DNA from 2 places in the Streptomyces sp. NPDC029164 genome. Region 2 is predicted to be linked to the other one. Evidence: riboswitches for the same ligand, from Rfam matches in the RefSeq annotation. Region 2 holds a riboswitch; the other holds the start of a gene.
The links. Region 2 has a riboswitch for ZMP and ZTP ahead of ACZ4VT_RS23410 (bifunctional 5,10-methylenetetrahydrofolate dehydrogenase/5,10-methenyltetrahydrofolate cyclohydrolase). Riboswitches for the same ligand answer to the same signal wherever they lie in the genome.
Positions count from the first base shown of each region.

Region 1: it holds a riboswitch for ZMP and ZTP, as region 2 does, so the genes downstream of both, ACZ4VT_RS29405 (serine hydroxymethyltransferase) here and ACZ4VT_RS23410 (bifunctional 5,10-methylenetetrahydrofolate dehydrogenase/5,10-methenyltetrahydrofolate cyclohydrolase) in region 2, are expected to answer to the same signal.

Region 1 is NZ_JBVHWW010000035.1:69,099-80,419, reverse strand. It holds gene ACZ4VT_RS29455 (DUF3017 domain-containing protein) at 1-381, shown strand, start outside; gene ACZ4VT_RS29450 (Rossmann-fold NAD(P)-binding domain-containing protein) at 621-905, shown strand; gene ACZ4VT_RS29445 (malate dehydrogenase) at 1,123-2,112, shown strand; gene ACZ4VT_RS29440 (hypothetical protein) at 2,246-3,967, shown strand; gene ACZ4VT_RS29435 (hypothetical protein) at 3,954-4,349, shown strand; gene ACZ4VT_RS29430 (hypothetical protein) at 4,353-5,351, shown strand; gene ACZ4VT_RS29425 (DMT family protein) at 5,631-6,455, opposite strand; gene ACZ4VT_RS29420 (hypothetical protein) at 6,572-6,874, shown strand; gene ACZ4VT_RS29415 (glutathionylspermidine synthase family protein) at 6,889-8,091, shown strand; gene rocD (ornithine--oxo-acid transaminase) at 8,107-9,309, opposite strand; ZMP/ZTP riboswitch at 9,458-9,548, shown strand; gene ACZ4VT_RS29405 (serine hydroxymethyltransferase) at 9,583-10,851, shown strand; gene trpS (tryptophan--tRNA ligase) at 11,087-11,321, shown strand, end outside.
Region 2 is NZ_JBVHWW010000024.1:108,210-116,021, forward strand. It holds gene ACZ4VT_RS23390 (amino acid permease) at 1-669, shown strand, start outside; gene ACZ4VT_RS23395 (SRPBCC family protein) at 711-1,160, shown strand; gene ACZ4VT_RS23400 (RNA polymerase sigma factor) at 1,218-2,807, opposite strand; gene ACZ4VT_RS23405 (methyltransferase domain-containing protein) at 3,021-3,782, opposite strand; ZMP/ZTP riboswitch at 3,840-3,933, shown strand; gene ACZ4VT_RS23410 (bifunctional 5,10-methylenetetrahydrofolate dehydrogenase/5,10-methenyltetrahydrofolate cyclohydrolase) at 3,994-4,839, shown strand; gene ACZ4VT_RS23415 (MAB_1171c family putative transporter) at 5,432-6,646, opposite strand; gene ACZ4VT_RS23420 (NAD(P)/FAD-dependent oxidoreductase) at 6,643-7,812, opposite strand, start outside.

The DNA.
Region 1 (11,321 bases), on a different contig from region 2:
TCCCGCCGCTTCCCGTCCATCACCCGCGACACCGCCCGTCCCGAGGGCAGCGGCCGCGCCGTCCCGGGGGCCGTGTCCACGCCCGCCCGTCAGTGGCCGATGCTCAGTGTGCTCGCCGCGACCGCGGCCGGGCTGCTGGCCACCGCGGTGGGGCATCCGAAGCTCGGCTGCCTGGCGATCGGCGTGGCCCTGATCGCCGCCTCCGTGATGCGGCGCGTGCTGCCCTCGGTGGGGATGCTCGCGGTGCGCTCCCGCTTCACGGACATGATCACGTACGGGCTGCTGGGCGTGGCGATCACGCTGCTCGCGCTGGTGATCGAGCCCAAGCCGTTGCTGGAGATCCCGTTCCTGGAGAGCGCGGTCCGCTTCACCGTGCGGTGAGGCGGCCGGTGCGGTGGGCGCCGTAAGCGCCGTAAGCGCCGTGAGCGCGGCCAGGGCGGCCGCGTCGGCCGACTGGGTCTCCGTGCCCGCCCGGACGAGTGCGTCCAGCGTCCGCCCGGGCCGGGCAGCTCCCGTACGGCGGCGCCGGGCGGCGGGGCGTCGCGCAGCAGCTTCGGCAGCATCGACACGGCCCGTCCGGTGGCCACGAGCCACAGCCCGGCCCGCAGGTCCCCGCACTCGTGCCCGATGAGCGGGGTGAACCCCTGGCCCGCGAGCCCCTGCTCACCGGCGCCGTGGCCGCCCTCGCCAACGGCGCGGTCGAGGCCTTCGTACGGGCCGCGGCCATCGAACTGCCCGGCCGCCGGCGCATCAACGCCGTCAGCCCCACCGTCTTCGAGGAGTCCCTCGACGCGTACGGGGACACCTTCGCGGGATTCGACCCGGTGCCGGTGGGCCGCACGGCGAACGCCTGCGTCAAGTCGATCGAGGGCCACCGGACGGGCCGCGTCCTTCTGGTCGAGTAGGCGAAACGGGGGACGAACGGGGGTCCTGGAACCGGCTCCGCCTTCGAAACGGCGGGGTCCGTGTGCCACGCACCACAGGGACCCGGGGGTTGGCCCGCTTCCGGGTCGGATAGCCTGACCGCGGATGTCTCTTCACGTCAAGATTTACAGGGGAGCGGCGTCCTCCAGCACATGGGGCAGGGACGCCCCACCGCCAGCTGTCTAAACGGAGAAGGCCATGACCCGCACTCCTGTGAATGTCACCGTCACCGGCGCCGCCGGCCAGATCGGCTACGCGCTGCTCTTCCGCATCGCCTCCGGTCACCTGCTCGGCGCGGACGTGCCGGTCAAGCTCCGTCTTCTGGAGATCCCCCAGGGCATGAAGGCCGCCGAGGGCACCGCCATGGAGCTCGACGACTGCGCCTTCCCGCTGCTCAAGGGCATCGACATCTTCGACGACCCGAACCAGGGCTTCGCCGGCGCCAACGTCGCGCTGCTCGTGGGCGCCCGCCCGCGCACCAAGGGCATGGAGCGCGGCGACCTGCTCTCCGCCAACGGCGGCATCTTCAAGCCGCAGGGCGCCGCGATCAACGCGAACGCCGCGGACGACATCAAGGTCCTGGTCGTGGGCAACCCGGCCAACACCAACGCGCTCATCGCGCAGGCCGCCGCCCCGGACGTACCGGCCGAGCGCTTCACCGCGATGACCCGCCTGGACCACAACCGCGCGATCTCGCAGCTCGCGCAGAAGACCGGCGCCGCCGTCTCCGACATCAAGCGCCTCACCATCTGGGGCAACCACTCGGCGACCCAGTACCCGGACATCTTCCACGCGGAGATCGCCGGCAAGAACGCCGCCGAGGTCGTCAGCGACGAGCAGTGGCTCGCCGACACCTTCATCCCGACCGTCGCCAAGCGCGGCGCCGCGATCATCGAGGCGCGTGGCGCGTCCTCGGCCGCCTCGGCCGCCAACGCCGCCATCGACCACGTGCACACCTGGGTCAACGGCACCGCCGAGGGCGACTGGACCTCGATGGGCATCCCGTCGGACGGCTCCTACGGCGTCCCGGCCGGTCTGATCTCCTCCTTCCCCGTCACCTGCACGGACGGCAAGTACGAGATCGTCCAGGGCCTGGACATCAACGAGTTCTCCCGCACCCGCATCGACGCCTCCGTCCAGGAGCTGTCGGAGGAGCGCGACGCGGTCCGCGAGCTCGGCCTGATCTGATCCGTCCTTCCCGCCGAGGAGTGCGAACACCTCGGCGGGAAGCGCGGACCCAAGCGCCCCGGCCCCAACCGGCCGGGGCGCTTTGGCGTGTTTACGCCTGTCGAATGATGTAGGGGAAATCTAAGGTCGGTCGGTGACCGAGAGCCCGATTCCCCCTCAGCCCACCGGCGGGCGGCAGGACGACCTCCACCGCGGCCGTCCCCCCGTCGAACCCGCGTTCAGCGAGGCCGGCCGCTTCCTGTGCGCGGGCACCTACCTCGACGCCGGGTACCGCGATCGGGTGATCAAGGAGCTGTACATCCACGAGGAGCGGATCGTCGCGCCCTCCTACGGGTTCGACGCCTCACGCGTCCTCGCCCACGCCCTCCGCGCCCGCCGCGCCGAACTCGGCTGGGCGCTCGGCGTACTCGGCGCCTGGTTCGTGGGTTCCGTCCTGACCGGGGGCGCCCTCGCGCTGCTGCTCGTCCCGTTCCTGCTGCTGAGCCTCGCCGGCTGGCTCAGGGCGCGGTCCGGCCTGCTGGCGCGCCTCCTGTCCGTCGTGGTGCGGATCTACGCCTGGTGGAACCTGGCCGTCATCGTGATCCTGGTCCTCGGGATCTGGCTGGCCCTGCTCGGCGCCTTCGACGACACGCTCGGCGGTCCGGTCGGCCTCGGCGCCCTGATCTTCTCGCAGGGCATCGGGGGCGCGGCGACCGGATTCGTCATCGGGTGGGTGCCGGCCGTCTTCGCCGCGGTCGTCACCGTCGTGGGCCTCCAGCGCGGGTACGTCGCCCGGACCATCGCCAACGACCTCAACCGGGACCGGTACGCCCACCGGCCGGCCGATCCCGCCGAGGTCGAGGTGAACGTACGGTTCGCGCGGGTGCGGCGGCGCATCATCGACGAGCAGCACTCGCCGCTGATCATGTACGACATCAACGACCCCTTCGCCGGGGCCGGTCAGGCCTACCGCCCCTGGCAGCAGTGCTTCGAACTGCGCCCCCGCGAGGACCTGCCCGCCGGCACCACACCGGAGCCGCTCACCAACGCCCGCATCCTGGAGGGGATCGTCCCGCTGGTGGAGCGGCTGCGGGTGCCCTCGCCGCACGGGTCCCCCGAGGCCCAGGCCGCCGTATTCGACCGGATGCAAGAGCTGGTCGTCGACCAGTGCGTGTTCCTGCCCGGCGACGGGCTGGGGCACCGCGACGAAGGCCCGCACCTGCGGGCGGACTTCGAGACGCACCGGGCCGTGGCCATCGAGGAGGGCGGCGAACGCCGCCGGCACTTCCTGCGCATCCGCGTCGGCGGCTGGGACGAGAACATGGTCGTCACCCTGTTCGTACGGGTCCACACCCAGGGCGGCATGATGATGGTGGAGCTGGCGCCGCACGTGCTGCTGCCCGTCCACGTCGCCTTCCACAACGCCGACGCGGACGCCCACCGCTACCTGAACAACAACCGGTTCGGGAAGGCGGTCTGGGCCCTGCGCCACACCCCCGGATCCTTCACGGCCTCTCTCGTCACCCTGGGCCGCGGCATCGCGAGCTGGGTGAAGATCGCGGCCGGCGGTCACCGCGGGGCCCGGCCGGAGGGACCGCGCGTGTCCGTGCGCGAACTCGCCTCGCAGGACAACGGCTCGCTGTTCCATCTCATGGACCTCGACAGGTACTTGAAGACCATTCAGGACCGGGTCGTCGCCGGTATTACCTTGGTCCTGCACGAAGGCGGCTGGCACACCGAGGCGTTCGCGCAGCGCGCCGGCATCTACCTCGCCGAAGGCGCCACGTACGTGGGGGCGATGTACGGCAGCGCGGCCAGCTTCGGCGGCAGCGGCAACCACAACAGCACACACAGGGGGAGCCATGGCGACAGATAGCGGAAGCGGGAGCGGCAGCGGGCCGGAGCCCGGAGTGCGGATCGGCAGCTTCCACGACAGCGCCGTCAGTTTCGGCGGCTCCAACAACACCAACACCGTCCACCACGGCGGTACGGGAGCGAGCGCACCCGACGCGGCGCAGCTGCTGGAGGCGGTGCTCACCCTGCGCGAGGCGCTCGTACGGGAGGCACCCCGGGGCGCCGACCGAACCGCCCTCGACGCCGAACTGGACGGGATCGCCGAGCAGCTGGAAGGCGCCGAGACGATCCGCCCCGGGCTGCCCGCCCGGCTGCGCGCGGCGCTGGCGCGGTGGGCTCCGCTGGTGGAGTCGGTGAGCGCGGCCGCTGCCCTGGGCAGCCTGCTCGGCGCGCTGGGGGGCTGAGCCGTGGCTCCGGCACAGCCGCCGTCCGGGCCGCGCCGCTGGGACGCCCAGGCTCAGCGCTGGGTGGTGGACCAGGCCCCGGCGGGGCCGCCGGCCGGGCCGCCGCCGGGCCTGCCGCCGGTTCCGCCGCAGCCGTCGGGCGCGCCGCCGTACGACCCGCTCGGGCCGGGGGCGCCGGCCCCGCCCCCGTACGGGGCGCCGACCGCGCCGCAGCCGCCGTACGGCTCCGACCCCGGATACCCGCCGCCCGTACCGCCGCAGCCCGGTCACCTGCCGCCCTCCGGCGGGCCGCGCGGCCGGTGGCGGACTCCGGTGACGGCGGGCATCGCGGTCGCCTCCGTCGCGATCGGCGCCGGGGCGGTGTGGTTCCTGGCCCGTGACACGGACGACGCGAACCGCGCGGGGAAGAACGGGACGGTGGCCTCGGGCACGCCGTCCTGGTCCGGCGGGGAACCGTCCGGGACGGGATCGCCCACTGCCTCCGGCTCCCCGACGGGCGGGACCGGTACGAGTCGCAGTCCGGGCCCGAGTCCGAGTCCGACCGGCACCGGGCCCGGGACAGGGGCGGGGGCCCACGAGACCAAGCAGGACCCGGCGGGCTTCACCGTCGCCGTCCCGGCGGGCTGGGTGCGGGAAGAGCTCAAGGAAGGGGTCTTCTACCGCTCGGCCGACCGGACCGCGCTGATCCAGGTCTTCCGGGTCTCGGAGCCGGAGCTCAGCCCGCTCGAAGCGGTCACCCAGGCCTCCGGCTACCTGCGGAGCGCCACCCGGGGGTACCAGGAGGTGCGCGTCGGCCCGGTCCCCGGCGGCTCCGGGGCGGCCGAGCTCGTCTACCAGTACGACAGCGATGAGTCGCACGGGCTGCGGCGCGGCGTCGAACGCGTCCTGTTCGCGTCGGACGGCGGCAAGTGGGCGGTGCTGACCGCGGGCCCGGCCGCCGAGTGGCAGGTCACGCAGGAGCACCACGCGGCGGCTCTGGCCGCGTTCCGGCCGACGGGCTGACCGGCTGACCGGCCGACCGGGTTTGCAGGCGGGCCCGGCCGGCGTGGCCCTGCACGGCCTGTCGAGCTTCCGGCACCCGGAGGCGGTTGCGCTGCCCGCGCGGGATGCGGTGGTCGTGGGCTACGGGACGCCGTCTGACAGCGCGTGGTCCCCGACGCTGGCCGCCCTCGCCGCCGCCCTTCCCTGACGGGGCTGCCCGCGGCCCGGCTGCCGGGGCTCGGGGCGGAGCCCCGGCACGACGGGCCGCAGCTGGCAGACGGGCCAAGACAATCGCCCTGGTCACCCTCCCGGGGACGGAGGGGCCGGTTCGCCGAAGCGGGCCAGGGCCAGGGAGCCGGCGACCGCTACCACGAAGCCCGTCACCGCCAGCCAGGCCAGGCCCTCGCGGGTGCGGTCGCCGAGCCAGGCCACGCCCACCACCGCCGGGCCGATCGTCTCGCCGAGGACCATGCCCGCCGTCGCCGCCGTCACCGAGCCGCGCGCGAGCGCGGAGGTGAGCAGCAGGAAGGCCGCGCCGCCGCCCAGCAGGAGTGCGTACAGGGCCGGGTTGCGCAGGTCCCACGGGGAGTCGATGAGCCGCACCGAGACCTCGACCACCCCGAAGCCCGTCCCCGCGGCGAGGCCCAGGACCAGTGCCCGCGGCCCGTCCGGGAGCCGCCCCGCCACCGCGCCGACCACCAGCACCAGTCCGGCCACCGCCAGCAGCCCCAGCTCCAGCGCGAGCGACCCGGTGCCCGAGCCCTCCTCCCCGGCGGCGAGCCCGAGCATCAGCAGCCCCGCGCACACCACCCACACCGCAGCCCACTCGGTCCGGGCCAGCCGCACCCGCAGCAGCCGCGCCGCGACCACCGCCGTCACCGCCAGGCTCGCGGCCAGCGCGGCCCCCACCGCGTAGATCGGGACATGGCGCAGCGCGATGATCTGGAGGACGAAGCCGACCGCGTCGAGGCCGAGACCCAGCAGGTACCGCCACTGCCGTACGGCGCGCAGGAACAGGGCCGCGTCCACCCCGGACCCCGAGCCCGGCTCCGCCGCCCGCGCCGCGACCGCCTGCAGAACGGACGCCGTACCGAAGCACACCGCCGCACCGAGTGCGCAAACCATCCCAATGAGCACGAACTGACTCTAGGTCACGGATCTCACGGCGGCCGGATTCCATCGGCCGGGGCCACCGCTCTACTCTGTCGGCAGCACGCCAGGCCCCAGGGGGAGCAGCAGACATGGACAGCAGCAGCACCAATCAGCGCCGTATGCGCTCCGGCGCGGTCGCCCTCGGCGGCATGGGCCTGCTCGCGGCCACCCTCGTGGCCTGCGGCAGCAGCGACGAGCCCGACAAGCGCTGCGCCTCCCGCTCCACGCTGGAGCACCTGAACAACAAGGAGTGCAAGAGCGGCGGCCGCGGCGCCTACTACTACGGCGGCTACGTCAGCAGCGGCAAGGTCTCCGGCGGCAGCTTCGACAAGTCCGCCGTCACCCGCGGCGGCATCGGCGGCCACAGCAGCTCCGGCTCCAGCGGCGGCTGAGGAAACCGGACCCCATGCAGAGGCACACCATCGAGCCCCGCCCCGGCTGGCAGAAGACCGTCGAGGAGCAGGGGCTCATCTATCCCCTCACCCGCTACCCCGACGACTCCCTGCGCCCCTACTGGGACGAGAGCGCGTACTACTCGTTCTCCCTCCCCGAGGTCGAGGCCCTGGAGAACGTCGTCGAGGAGCTGCACGCCATGTGCCTGGCGGCGGCCGCGCACATCGTCGAGCACGACCGCTTCGCCGACCTCGGCATCACCGATACCGGGCTGGCCGCGCTGATCGCCGAGTCCTGGCGCCGGCGCGCCGAACAGCCCTCTCTCTACGGCCGTTTCGACCTGCGCTACGACGGCTCCGGCAGCCCGGCCAAGATGCTGGAGTACAACGCCGACACCCCCACCTCCCTCGTGGAGGCGGCCAGCCCGCAGTGGTTCTGGATGGAGGACCGGTTCCCCGGCGCCGACCAGTGGAACTCCCTCCACGAGCGCCTCGTCGACGCCTGGCGCCGCCAGGCCGAGCTGCTGCCGCCCGGCCCGCTGCACTTCGCGCACTCCGAGACCGACGAGCTCGGCGAGGACCTGATGACGGTCGCCTACCTCCAGGAAACGGCGGAGCAGGCCGGCCTGGCCACGCACGCCCTCTCGGTCGAGCAGATCGGCTGGGACAGCCTGTCCGGCCGGTTCGTGGACGAGAAGCTCGGCTTCATCCGCAGCTGCTTCAAGCTCTACCCGTGGGAGTGGCTGGCCACCGACGCGTTCGGCCCGCAGGTCCTCGGCACGTACGACCACGGCGGCGGCACCGGCACCACCTGCTGGATCGAACCCCTGTGGAAGATGCTGCTCTCCAACAAGGCGCTGCTGGCGATCCTGTGGGAGCTCTTCCCCGAGCATCCGAACCTGCTGCCCGCCTACCTCGACGGACCGCGCGAGCTGGCCGAGGCCGGATCCGCCGGCTACGTGGCGAAGCCCCTCCTCGGCCGTGAGGGCGCGGGCGTCACCCTGCACGGACCGGGCGAGGGCGGCGAGCCCTTCGTACCGGAGGAGGGCGAGCGGTACTGCTTCCAGGGCCTGGCCCCGCTGCCCGACTTCGACGGCAACCGGGTGGTGCTCGGCGCGTGGGTCGTCGAGGACGAGGCGGCGGGGCTCGGCATCCGCGAATCGGCGGGGCCGGTCACGGACGAGTACGCCCGCTTCCTGCCCCACGTGATCCTCTGAGCCCTGTCCGGGGGCTCAGGCCAGCACCGCCCGGAGCTGGTCCAGCCCCCAGTCCAGGTCCTCCTTGCTGATCACCAGCGGCGGGGCGAGCCGGATGGTCGATCCGTGGGTGTCCTTCACCAGCACCCCCCGGTCCATCAGCTTCTCGGAGATCTCCCGGCCCGTCCCGTGGCCCGGGGCGATGTCCACGCCCGCCCACAGCCCGCGGCCCCGTACGGCGGTCACGGCGCCCCCGCCGACCAGCAGGCCCAGCTCGTGGTGCAGGTGGTCGCCCAGCTCGGTGGCGCGCTGCTGGAACTCGCCGGTCCGCAGCATCGCGACGACCTCCAGGGCGACGGCGCACGCGAGCGGGTTCCCGCCGAAGGTGGACCCGTGCTGCCCCGGCCGGAACACCCCGAGCACGTCCCGGTCGGCGACGACGGCCGACACCGGCACCACGCCGCCGCCGAGCGCCTTGCCGAGGATGTAGACGTCGGGGACGACCCCCTCGTGCTCGCAGGCGAAGGTCTTCCCGGTCCGCCCCAGCCCCGACTGGATCTCATCCGCCATGAAGAGGACGTTCCGCTCGCGGGTCAGTTCCCGTACGCCGCTCAGGTACCCGGCGGGCGGCACCAGCACCCCCGCCTCGCCCTGGATCGGCTCCAGAAGCACGGCCACGGTGTTCTCGGTGACGGCATGGGACAGCGCGGTGAGGTCCCCGTACGGGACGATCTCGAAGCCCGGCGTGTACGGACCGAAGTGGTCGCGGGCGTCGTGGTCCGTCGAGAAGGAGACGACGGTCGTGGTCCGGCCGTGGAAGTTGTCGGCGGCGACCACGATCTTGGCGTGCCCGTCCGGGACGCCCTTGACCTCGTAGCCCCACTTGCGGGCGGTCTTCACCGCCGTCTCCACGGCCTCCGCGCCCGTGTTCATCGGCAGCACCATCTCCTTGCCGCAGAGTGCGGCGAGCTCGGTACAGAAGTCGGCGAACCGGTCGTGGTGGAAGGCGCGCGAGGTGAGCGTGACCCGCTCCAGCTGGGCCCGGGCGGCATCGATCAGACGCCGGTTGCCGTGCCCGAAGTTGAGGGCGGAGTATCCCGCGAGCATGTCGAGGTATCTGCGGCCCTCCACGTCGGTCATCCACGCACCGTCCGCGGACGCGACGACGACGGGCAGCGGATGGTAGGTGTGCGCGCTGTGCGCGTCAGCGGAGCGGATGACATCAGCAGTTGTCGACACGGGGTCTCCGATCGTCCGTCTTGCCCGGTGCGGCGGTGACGAGGGTGGCGTCACCCTTCTTATCGTCGTCTTCTTATCGTCGCTCTGATGCCGGATGCAGAAACCTTCCGCGTCGCGCGGCGGCCGTCGCGCGCCCGCTAAGGTGGGCGGTACGCACGGCGACTGGCGCACGGAGAACGAACTCCGGGGGAGTCGTGCGCGTTCGACCGCATTCAGGGCCGCTCGCCTGGGCCTCGCGGGGTACCGATCACATCGACCCCGGAGGAGCCCGCCATGTCCGCGAGCCGCCATCCCGCCCTTCTCGCGACCGACCCCGAACTGGCGTCGTTCGTCGCGGCGGAGGAAGTCCTCCAGGCGCAGACCCTGCGCCTGATCCCCAGTGAGAACTACGTGTCCGCGGCCGTCCTGGAGGCCTCCGGCACCGTGCTGCAGAACAAGTACAGCGAGGGCTACCCCGGCCGCCGTTACTACGAGGGCCAGCAGAACATCGACCGCGTCGAGGCCCTGGCGGTCGAGCGGGCGAAGGGCCTGTTCGGCGTGGACCACGCGAACGTGCAGCCGTACTCCGGCTCGCCGGCCAACCTGGCCGTGTACCTGGCCTTCGCGAAGCCGGGCGACACCGTGATGGGCATGGCCCTGCCGATGGGCGGCCACCTCACGCACGGCTGGGGCGTCTCGGCGACCGGCTCGTGGTTCCGGGGCGTGCAGTACGGCGTCCAGGCCGACACCGGGCTCATCGACTACGACGCCGTGCGCGACCTGGCGCTCGCCGAGCGGCCCAAGCTGATCTTCTGCGGCGGCACCGCCCTGCCGCGCACGATCGACTTCGCGGCCTTCGCGTCCATCGCCGAGGAGGCGGGCTCGGTCCTGGTCGCGGACGTGGCCCACATCGCGGGCCTGATCGCGGGCGGCGCGCACCCGTCCCCGGCGGGTCACGTGGACGTCATCTCCACCACGACGCACAAGACCCTGCGCGGTCCGCGGGGCGCGATGCTGATGTGCCGCGAGGAGCACGCGAAGGCCATCGACAAGGCGGTCTTCCCGGGCCTCCAGGGCGGCCCGCACAACCAGACGACGGCCGGCATCGCGGTGGCGCTGCACGAGGCGGCGCAGCCGTCGTTCGTCTCGTACGCGCACGCGGTCGTCGCCAACGCGAAGGCGCTGGCGGCGGCGCTGCTGGAGCGGGGCTTCGACCTGGTCTCGGGCGGCACCGACAACCACCTGATCCTGATCGACCTGACGGGCAAGGACGTGCCGGGCAAGGTCGCGGCGAAGGCCCTGGACCGGGCGGGGATCGTGGTGAACTACAACACGGTGCCGTTCGACCCGCGCAAGCCGTTCGATCCCTCGGGGGTGCGGATCGGTACGCCGTCGCTGACGTCGCGCGGGCTGTCGGCGGAGCACATGCCGGTCGTCGCCGACTGGATCGCCCGGTCCGTGGACGCCGCGGCCAAGGGGGACGAGCCGGCCCTGGCCGCGGTCCGCGCGGAGGTCGCCGACCTGATGGCCGCCTTCCCGGCCCCGGGGCTCCCGCTGTCCTGACCCGCGGACTCGCTGCTGGGGCTCCGCCGCGGGTGTGGGCGGCGCCCGCCGAGCCCCGCGCAGCGGTAGGCGCACGCCCCGTCCGGAACGGAAAGCGGTCGCTCGGCCGGGGCTGGATCCGGACGCACCGCTACCGCCCGGTACCCCGGAGCCGTGGGGACCGGGTCGCCGCGACCCGGAAGGATCCGGCCAGTGGCGGGCCCGAGCCCGCCCCCGCACCTGAGAGAATGGGGCCATGGCTTCTGATCGTCCTCGCGCGCTCTCCGGCATCCAGCCCACCTCCGGTTCGTTCCACCTCGGGAACTACCTCGGAGCCATTCGCCAGTACGTCGCCCTCCAGGAGACGCACGACGCGTTCTACATGGTCGTCGACCTGCACGCGATCACCATGCCGCAGGATCCGAAGGATCTCCGCGCGAACACCCGCCTCTCCGCCGCGCAGCTGCTCGCCGCCGGCCTGGACCCCGAGC
Region 2 (7,812 bases):
GTCGGCCGGGCCACGATCCTCGGCACCGTGGGCGCCGCCACCGTCTACCTGCTCGGCACCCTCGCCGTCTTCGGCCTGGTCGCCCACGAGAAGCTGGTCTCCTCCGAGGCCCCCTTCAGCGACGCCGTCAACGCCATGTTCGGCGGGACCTGGGGCGGCACGCTCGTCGCCTGCGCCGCCGTGATCTCGATGGCGGGCGCGCTCAACGGCTGGACCCTGCTCAGCGCGCAGACCCCGTACGCCGCGGCGAAGGACGGGCTCTTCCCGAAGGTCTTCGAGACGAAGAAGCGCGGCGTCCCCGTGGCCGGCGTCCTCGTCACGGTCGCCCTCGCCTCGGCGCTGACCGTCTACAACTACACGGCCGGCTCCCCGCGGGTCTTCGAGGTCCTGGTCCTCGTCACCACCTTCACCGCGACGGTCCCGTACCTGCTCTCCACCGCCGCGCAGATCTACTTCCTGGCCTCGGGGCGCCCGGAGCGGGTCCGGCCCGGCCGCCTGGTCCGCGACGCCGCCCTCGCCTGCCTGGCCTTCGGCTTCTCGATGTGGCTGGTCGCCGGTTCCGGCTACGCGGCCGTCTACCAGGGCGTGCTGTTCCTCTTCGCGGGCGTCCTCGTGTACGCCGTGATGGCCGCCCGCAAGCAGCGCGCCGCCGTTTCGCCCGCGGGGTAGTTTGGAGGGAGAAGCCGCCCAGGGGGGCTCCAGGGGTCGCCATGTCCGCGATCAGCAAGAGCATCGACATCGACCGCACGCCCGAGGACGTCTACTCGTACGTCACGGACCCCACGCATCTGCCGGAGTGGCAGGACAGTGCCCTGTCCGCCATCCCCATGGGGGACCTCCCCGTCCACGTCGGTTCCCGGATCCTGGTCACCCGGCGGATCGGCAGGCGGAGGATCCCCACGACCATGGAGTACACGGCCATGGACCCGCCGCGGAGCTGGCACCTCCACGGCGTCGACGGGCCGGTCCGGCCGGACGTACGGGGCAGGATCGAACCCCTCGACGGCGGGACCCGCTCGCGCGTCACCCTCTCCGTCGACTTCGAGGGCCACGGCATGGGCCGGGCCCTCGTCCCCCTCGTGGTCAAGCCCGTGGTCCGCAAGGAGATGCCCCGCGGCGAGGAGAAGCTCAAACACCTGCTGGAGCACTCCGCGAGCTGACCGGACAGGTGGGGGCTCCCCCCCCGGCATCGCCGGAGGGAGCCCCCACCCTGCCGTTTAGTCGAGGTAGTCGCGCAGCACCTGCGAACGCGACGGGTGGCGCAGCTTCGACATCGTCTTGGACTCGATCTGGCGGATGCGCTCACGGGTGACCCCGTACACGCGGCCGATCTCGTCCAGGGTCTTCGGCTGGCCGTCGTTGAGGCCGTAGCGCATGGAGACCACGCCCGCCTCGCGCTCCGAGAGCGTGCCCAGGATCGACTGGAGCTGCTCCTGGAGGAAGGTGAAGGACACCGCGTCCGCGGGCACGACCGCCTCGGAGTCCTCGATGAGGTCACCGAACTCGCTGTCGCCCTCCTCACCCAGGGGGGTGTGCAGGGAGATCGGCTCGCGGCCGTACTTCTGGACCTCGATGACCTTCTCGGGGGTCATGTCGAGTTCCTTGCCCAGCTCCTCCGGAGTGGGCTCGCGGCCCAGGTCCTGGAGCATCTGGCGCTGCACGCGGGCGAGCTTGTTGATGATCTCGACCATGTGCACGGGGATGCGGATGGTGCGCGACTGGTCGGCCATGGCACGCGTGATCGCCTGCCGGATCCACCAGGTCGCGTACGTGGAGAACTTGAAGCCCTTGGTGTAGTCGAACTTCTCCACGGCGCGGATCAGACCGACGTTGCCCTCCTGGATCAGGTCCAGGAAGAGCATGCCGCGGCCGGTGTAGCGCTTGGCGAGGGAGACCACGAGGCGGAGGTTGGCCTCCAGCAGGTGGTTCTTCGCCCGGCGGCCGTCCTCGACGAGGATCTCCAGCTCGCGCTTGAAGGCGGGCTTGTGGTCCTCCTCCTCTTCGAGCTTGTACTCGGAGAAGAGACCCGCCTCGATGCGCTTGGCGAGCTCCACCTCCTGCTCGGCGTTGAGGAGCGGCACCTTGCCGATCAGCTTGAGGTAGTCCTTGACGGGGTCGGCGGTGGCGCCGGCCACCATGACCGTCTGCGCCGGGGCGTCGTCCTCGTCGTCGTCGGACAGGACGAAGCCCTGGGTGCCGCCGGCCTTGGGGGCCTCTTCCTCGGCCTCGTCGGCCAGGTCCTCGGCGGCCCAGTCCTCGCCCTCCGCCACGGGGGTCTCGCCCTCGTCGGCGTCCTTGGCGCTGGTCTTCTTCGCCGCGGTGGTCTTCTTCACGGCGGTCTTCTTGACGGCGGTCTTCTTGACCGTGCGCTTCTTCGGCTCGGCGGCGGCCTCGGCCGACGCGTCGTCCGGGGCGGCGGCGGCCGGCGATGCGGATATCGCCGAGGCCGTGGCCGTGGCGGCGCTGGCGGCCGAGGTCTTGCGCGCGCCGATGGGGCGCGGCGCGGCGGCGGCCTTCTTGGCCACGGTGCGGGCCGGGGCGGCGGCAGCCTTGCGGGGCTTCTTCGCGGCAGCCTTGGTGGCGGGCGCCGCGCTGACGTGGAGGGCGACACCCTCCTCGTCCAGGACCTGGTTCAGGCTGCGCAGGACCCGCTTCCACTGGTCCACCGGGATGCGGCCGGCCTCGAAGGCCTGGCGCACGTCGTCACCGTTGATGTGACCCTGCTCGCGGCCGCGCTCGACGAGCGCGACCAGGGCCTCGGATTCGGCGATCTCCGGAGGGAACGTACGGGACGGGCTGAGCGACACAAGGAGCCTCTCGTTGCGAACAGATAAGGGGTAAGCGGGACATCATCGCGCGGACTCGGGAAACAGACCCGAGGGGGGTCTGTATTCCGGGCCGCGCGAGGACACCTGTCGGTTCATCGCATGCCCGAGTCGATTCGTTACGCGCTGAATTGAGTGACCTGCGCCACGCTGTGGCCGCGCAACCAATTCGGCGTGGATCCGTCCACCCTCCCTTCAGCCCTTTTTGCGGGCCTCGATGAGGAAGCGGGCGGTGTGCGCGACGAACGGACCTTCGCGTTCGATCTGTTCGTGCAGCTCGCGCAACCGGTCCCGGTACTGCCCGACCGTGAAGCCGGGCACCATCCAGATCACCTTCCTCAGAAAGTAGATCACGGCTCCGATGTCGTGGAACTCCGTGCGCAGACGTTCGGAGCGCAGACCGACGACTTCGAGGCCCGCTTTCGTGGCCTCGGCGACCGCGTCGTCGGGGTGCCGGCCGCGCCGGACCGCCTCCGGCTGCGGGCCGAGGAAGTACTCGACGAGCTCGAAGACGCTCGCCGGGCCGACCTGCTGCGAGAGGTAGGTGCCGCCCGGCGTCAGCACCCGCGCGATCTCCTCCCACCAGATGGTCACCGGGTGCCGGCTGGTCACCAGCTCGAAGGCCGCGTCGCCGAAGGGCAGCGGGGGCTCGTCGGAGTCGGCGATCACCACCGCGCCCAGCGGGTGCAGCAGCCGGGTCGCCTTCTCGATGTTGGGCGGCCAGGACTCGGTGGCGGCCATCAGCGGGGGCAGGGGCCCGGACCCGGCGAGGACCTCGCCGCCGCCGGTCTGGATGTCCAGGGCCGACCGGACCCGGGACAGGCGCTCGGCCAGCAGCCGCTGGTAGCCCCAGGAGGGGCGCTGCTCGGTCGCCCTGCCGTCGAGCCACGAGAAGTCCCAGCCGTCCACGGAGACGGACTCGGCCTCGGCGACAAGATGGTCGAAAGTGCGCGTCATGTATCGATCGTCCCAGGTCGGGCGCCGGTCATCCACCGGATATGTCGACTACAGTGGACGGCGGGCCGTGACTGGCGTTCGGGTGGATCACCACCGGGGAGCGGCCCGGCGTACTCCGGTACGTCGACTGCCGCGCGCCTGGGCGAACCGCGATCCGCAGCGACGTTCAGGAGACCCCGTGACGACTGCCCAGACTGCCTCTGCCCAGCTGATGGACGGCACCGCCCTCGCCCGCCGCATCTCGGAGCAGACCGCCGCGTACGCGGCGAAGATCACCGAGCGCACCGGCACCGCGCCCTGCCTCGCGACCGTGCTGGTCGGCGAGGACCCCGCGTCCGTGACCTACGTACGCATGAAGCAGAACCGCTGCGCCAAGGCCGGGATCACCTCCCGCCACGTCGAGCTGCCGGCCGGGACCACCACCGAGGAGCTGGTGGCCACCCTCACCGCGCTCTCCGAGGACCCGGAGATCAGCGGCATCCTGCTCCAGCACCCCGTCCCGCACCACATCGACGAGCGCGCGGCCTTCGAGGCCATCGCCCCGGGCAAGGACGTCGACGGGGTCACCATGCACTCCTTCGCCGCCATGGGCTTCGGGCTGCCGGGCTTCGTCTCCTGCACCCCCGGCGGCATCATGCGCCTGCTCGCCGCCTACGACGTGGACCTGACCGGCAAGCACGCCGTCGTCGTCGGCCGCAGCGCCATCCTGGGCAAGCCGGCCGGGATGCTGCTGCTGGAGCAGAACGCCACCGTCACCTACTGCCACTCCCGCACCGTGGACCTGCCCTCGATCGTGCGCCAGGCGGACGTCCTGGTCGCCGCCGTGGGCAAGGCCGAGTTCATCCGGGGCGAGGACATCAAGCCGGGCGCGGTGGTCCTGGACGCCGGGTACAACGAGGGCAACGTCGGCGACGTCCACTTCGAGTCCGCCGCGGCGCGCGCCTCGCTGATCACCCCGGTGCCGGGCGGTGTCGGCCCGATGACCATCGCCGTCCTGCTGGAGCAGACCGTCCAGGCGGCCGCCGCGCAGGCCGGGCTGGACCTCGCGGAGCTCTGAGCCAGCCGGCCCTTCGGGCTCGGGGCGTCCCGTCTTCCCCGACTCCCCGTGTCCCGGTCCGCCGCCGGGGCTCCGCCCCGCACCCCGCTCCTCAAACGCCGGCGAGGCTGGATTGGTGCGGCGAGGCCGATTGGTGCGGCTCAAAGATTCGGGGCTCTGCCCCGGACCCCGCGCCTCAAACGCCGGCGGGGCTGGATTGGTGCGGCGAGGCTGGGTGGTGCGGCGAGGCCGATTGGTGCGGCTCAAAGATTCGGGGCTCTGCCCCGGACCCCGCTCCTCAAACGCCGGAGGGGCTGGAGTCGAGCTGGATGGTGCCGAGGAGCCGCAGGGGCTGGGTAGCAGCCGGGCCGGTTGGGCCGGGGTCGGGTGTGTGTCGGGGTGATCCCCGCAGGGCGCCGAACACAACAAGGCTCCGCTCTCCGGCCCCTCGCCACGTTCGGCGCCCGAGGAGACACCCCGGCGCGCGCCCGGCCCCGGCACGACCGGCCCCCACCCCACCCCGGCCCCCGCCCGAGCGGCGCAGCAAACCGGCGCCCGGCCCCGGCACAACCGCCCCCCTAGCCCACCCGGCCTGCGCGGCTCCCGGCCAGGGCTAGGCGCGTACGGCGGCGGCCCGGGCGGCGGCGACGATGGGGGAGGCGCGGAACTCGCGGGCCAGGGCGGTCAGCGGCCGGCCGGACAGCCGTGGCGGCTCGCAGTCCGGCAGGGGTACGGAGCCGGCGCCGGTTCCGGCGGTGGTGGTGTGGGCTGTGTCCGTGTCCGTGTCGACGGCGGCGGCCCTGCGCCCGCACGCGGCGGCGAGCATGGCGGCGTCGGCGACCACCTCGGCCCGGGCCTCGCTCAGGCCCTGCTCGCGCGCGGCCTCGTACGCCGCCCGGCGCACGCAGGGGTCGAACCAGCGGGCGACCGCCAGGATCCCGTCGTCGATGACGGACTCGCGGTGGATCAGCCGGATCCCGACAGGTGACCACCAGGTGAGCGGAACCGTCCGCACACCGGACGCGGCGAAGCCCCGCAGGGCCTTCCACAGCGGGTGCAGCCCCCGGTACTCGCTGAAGTCCCGCCAGGTCGCCGACCCGCCCACCAGCGGCACGATGAAGCCGGTCGCCACCATCAGGGCCGCCCCCGCGGCCAGCGGCGGCGCCGCGTCCGTGGACAGGCCGTCCCAGTCGCGGCCGCTCCAGCGGGCACCCAGCGCGGTCCACTTGGCGACGAGGTAGCCGAGGTCCAGCAGCCCGCCGGTCATGATCAGGGCCAGTCCGGTGCGCAGCGGCCGCAGGGAGGGGTGGGTGCGGCGCAGCCACCGCCCGGTCAGCAGGGTCAGTGCGGAGCTGCCGACCGTGTGCGCCAGCAGGTAGCAGACGATCATCTCCCGGATCCACGGGGTGTCGGCGTAGTACGTGTCCAGGTCCCGCAGGCGTTCCACCGGCGCCTCGCCGATCACGAAGAGGACGATGATCGCCACCGCGACCCCGCCGTACACGGCCACCGTCAGCCGGGTGGCCCGGCGCACCACGGCCGGCGGGCCGCCGCCCCACTGCAGGACCAGCACCACGCACGACCCGGAGAACGCGGTGATCAGGCCGAACACGAGCGGGGCCGAGAAGTTGGCCACCCCGGTGAAACGGTTGACCGCCGCGATCGTCGGCGGCGCCGCCAGGAACAGCACGAGACAGCCCATGACCAGCAGCGCGCAGACGGCACGCATCGGGGGCTGGTCCCACCTCCGGTGCAGGGTGGGCGCCTTGACCAGCAGGGTCAGGATCAGCAGCGCCCCCGGCACGTAGAGGATCAGGCCGCTCTTCACCGGGCCCGGCCGACGGGATCGACCGGATCGGCCCGCTGGTCGAGCCCGGCGACCGTCCGTTCGGCGGCGGTGAGCGGCGGCGCCTTCAGCGCGCCGCGGTCGGAGGCGCGCAGGACGTTCCAGACCACCGACGGCCGGAGCCAGTGGGTGGGCGCGGTGCTCATGGTGATGACCTGGAGGAAGGCGGCGGTGAGCGCCTCCCGGGTGGTGGCCCCCGTCATCAGCCGGCTGACGTACCCGTTGAGCAGCCCGGCCCCGGTCCGCGGCTTCATGCCGGTGGCGCCGGGGTAGAGGATGTCCTGCGAGGTGGCGAGGTCCCAGGCGGTCGCCACCTGCGGGGCGATCGCGCGCTGTGCCTCGCGCCCGAAGGCGGGGTGGGGGAGTCCCCTGGCCCGGAGCAGGGACCGTACGGCGAGCATCCCCTGGGCGGCGACGGTCATGCCCTGCCCGTAGAGCGGGTTGAAGGTGGCGACCGAGTCGCCGACGGCGAAGAAGCCGTCGGGCAGCTCGACCTTCTCGAAGAAGATCCGGCGGTTGGCGGTGCCCTTGGTGACGGCCACGTCCGTGAGGGGCTTGCGGCCCTCCAGGAGCTCGCCGACGATCGGGTCCCGGATGCCCTTGGCGAACGGGATGAACGCGTCGGGATCGCCGGTGGGCTGGCCGCCGCGGGTGCCGGAGAGGGTGGCCTGCCACTGGCCGTTCTCGATGGGCACGATGGTGGCCGTCTGGCCCGGTACGGGCACGCGCGGGTCGGACTGGACGTTGACTATGGGGAAGCCCGACTCGTGGGCTCCGTCGGGCGCCTCGAAGATGCGGGTCGCGTAGACCAGGCCGGAGTCGACCTCGGCCTGCCGGATGCCGTTCACGCCGAGCTCCTGCAGCCAGAGGCGGGCGCGGGAGCCGCGCCCGCTCGCGTCGACCACGAGGTCGGCGGGCACGAGTCTGTCCTCCTCCTCCGGGGTGTCGACGCGGACGCCGGTGACGCGGGCCGCGGTGCCCTCCAGGCCGCGGACGCGGCTCTGCTGAAGGGTGGAGACCCCGTCCAGGGCGGTCACCCGGGCCCGGACGACGGAGTCGAGGAGGTCGCGGCTGCAGGAGATGTTGAACTGCATCTCCGGGTAGCGCGGGATCCAGCCCTCGGCGGTCTTGGTGACCAGGTCGGTGGG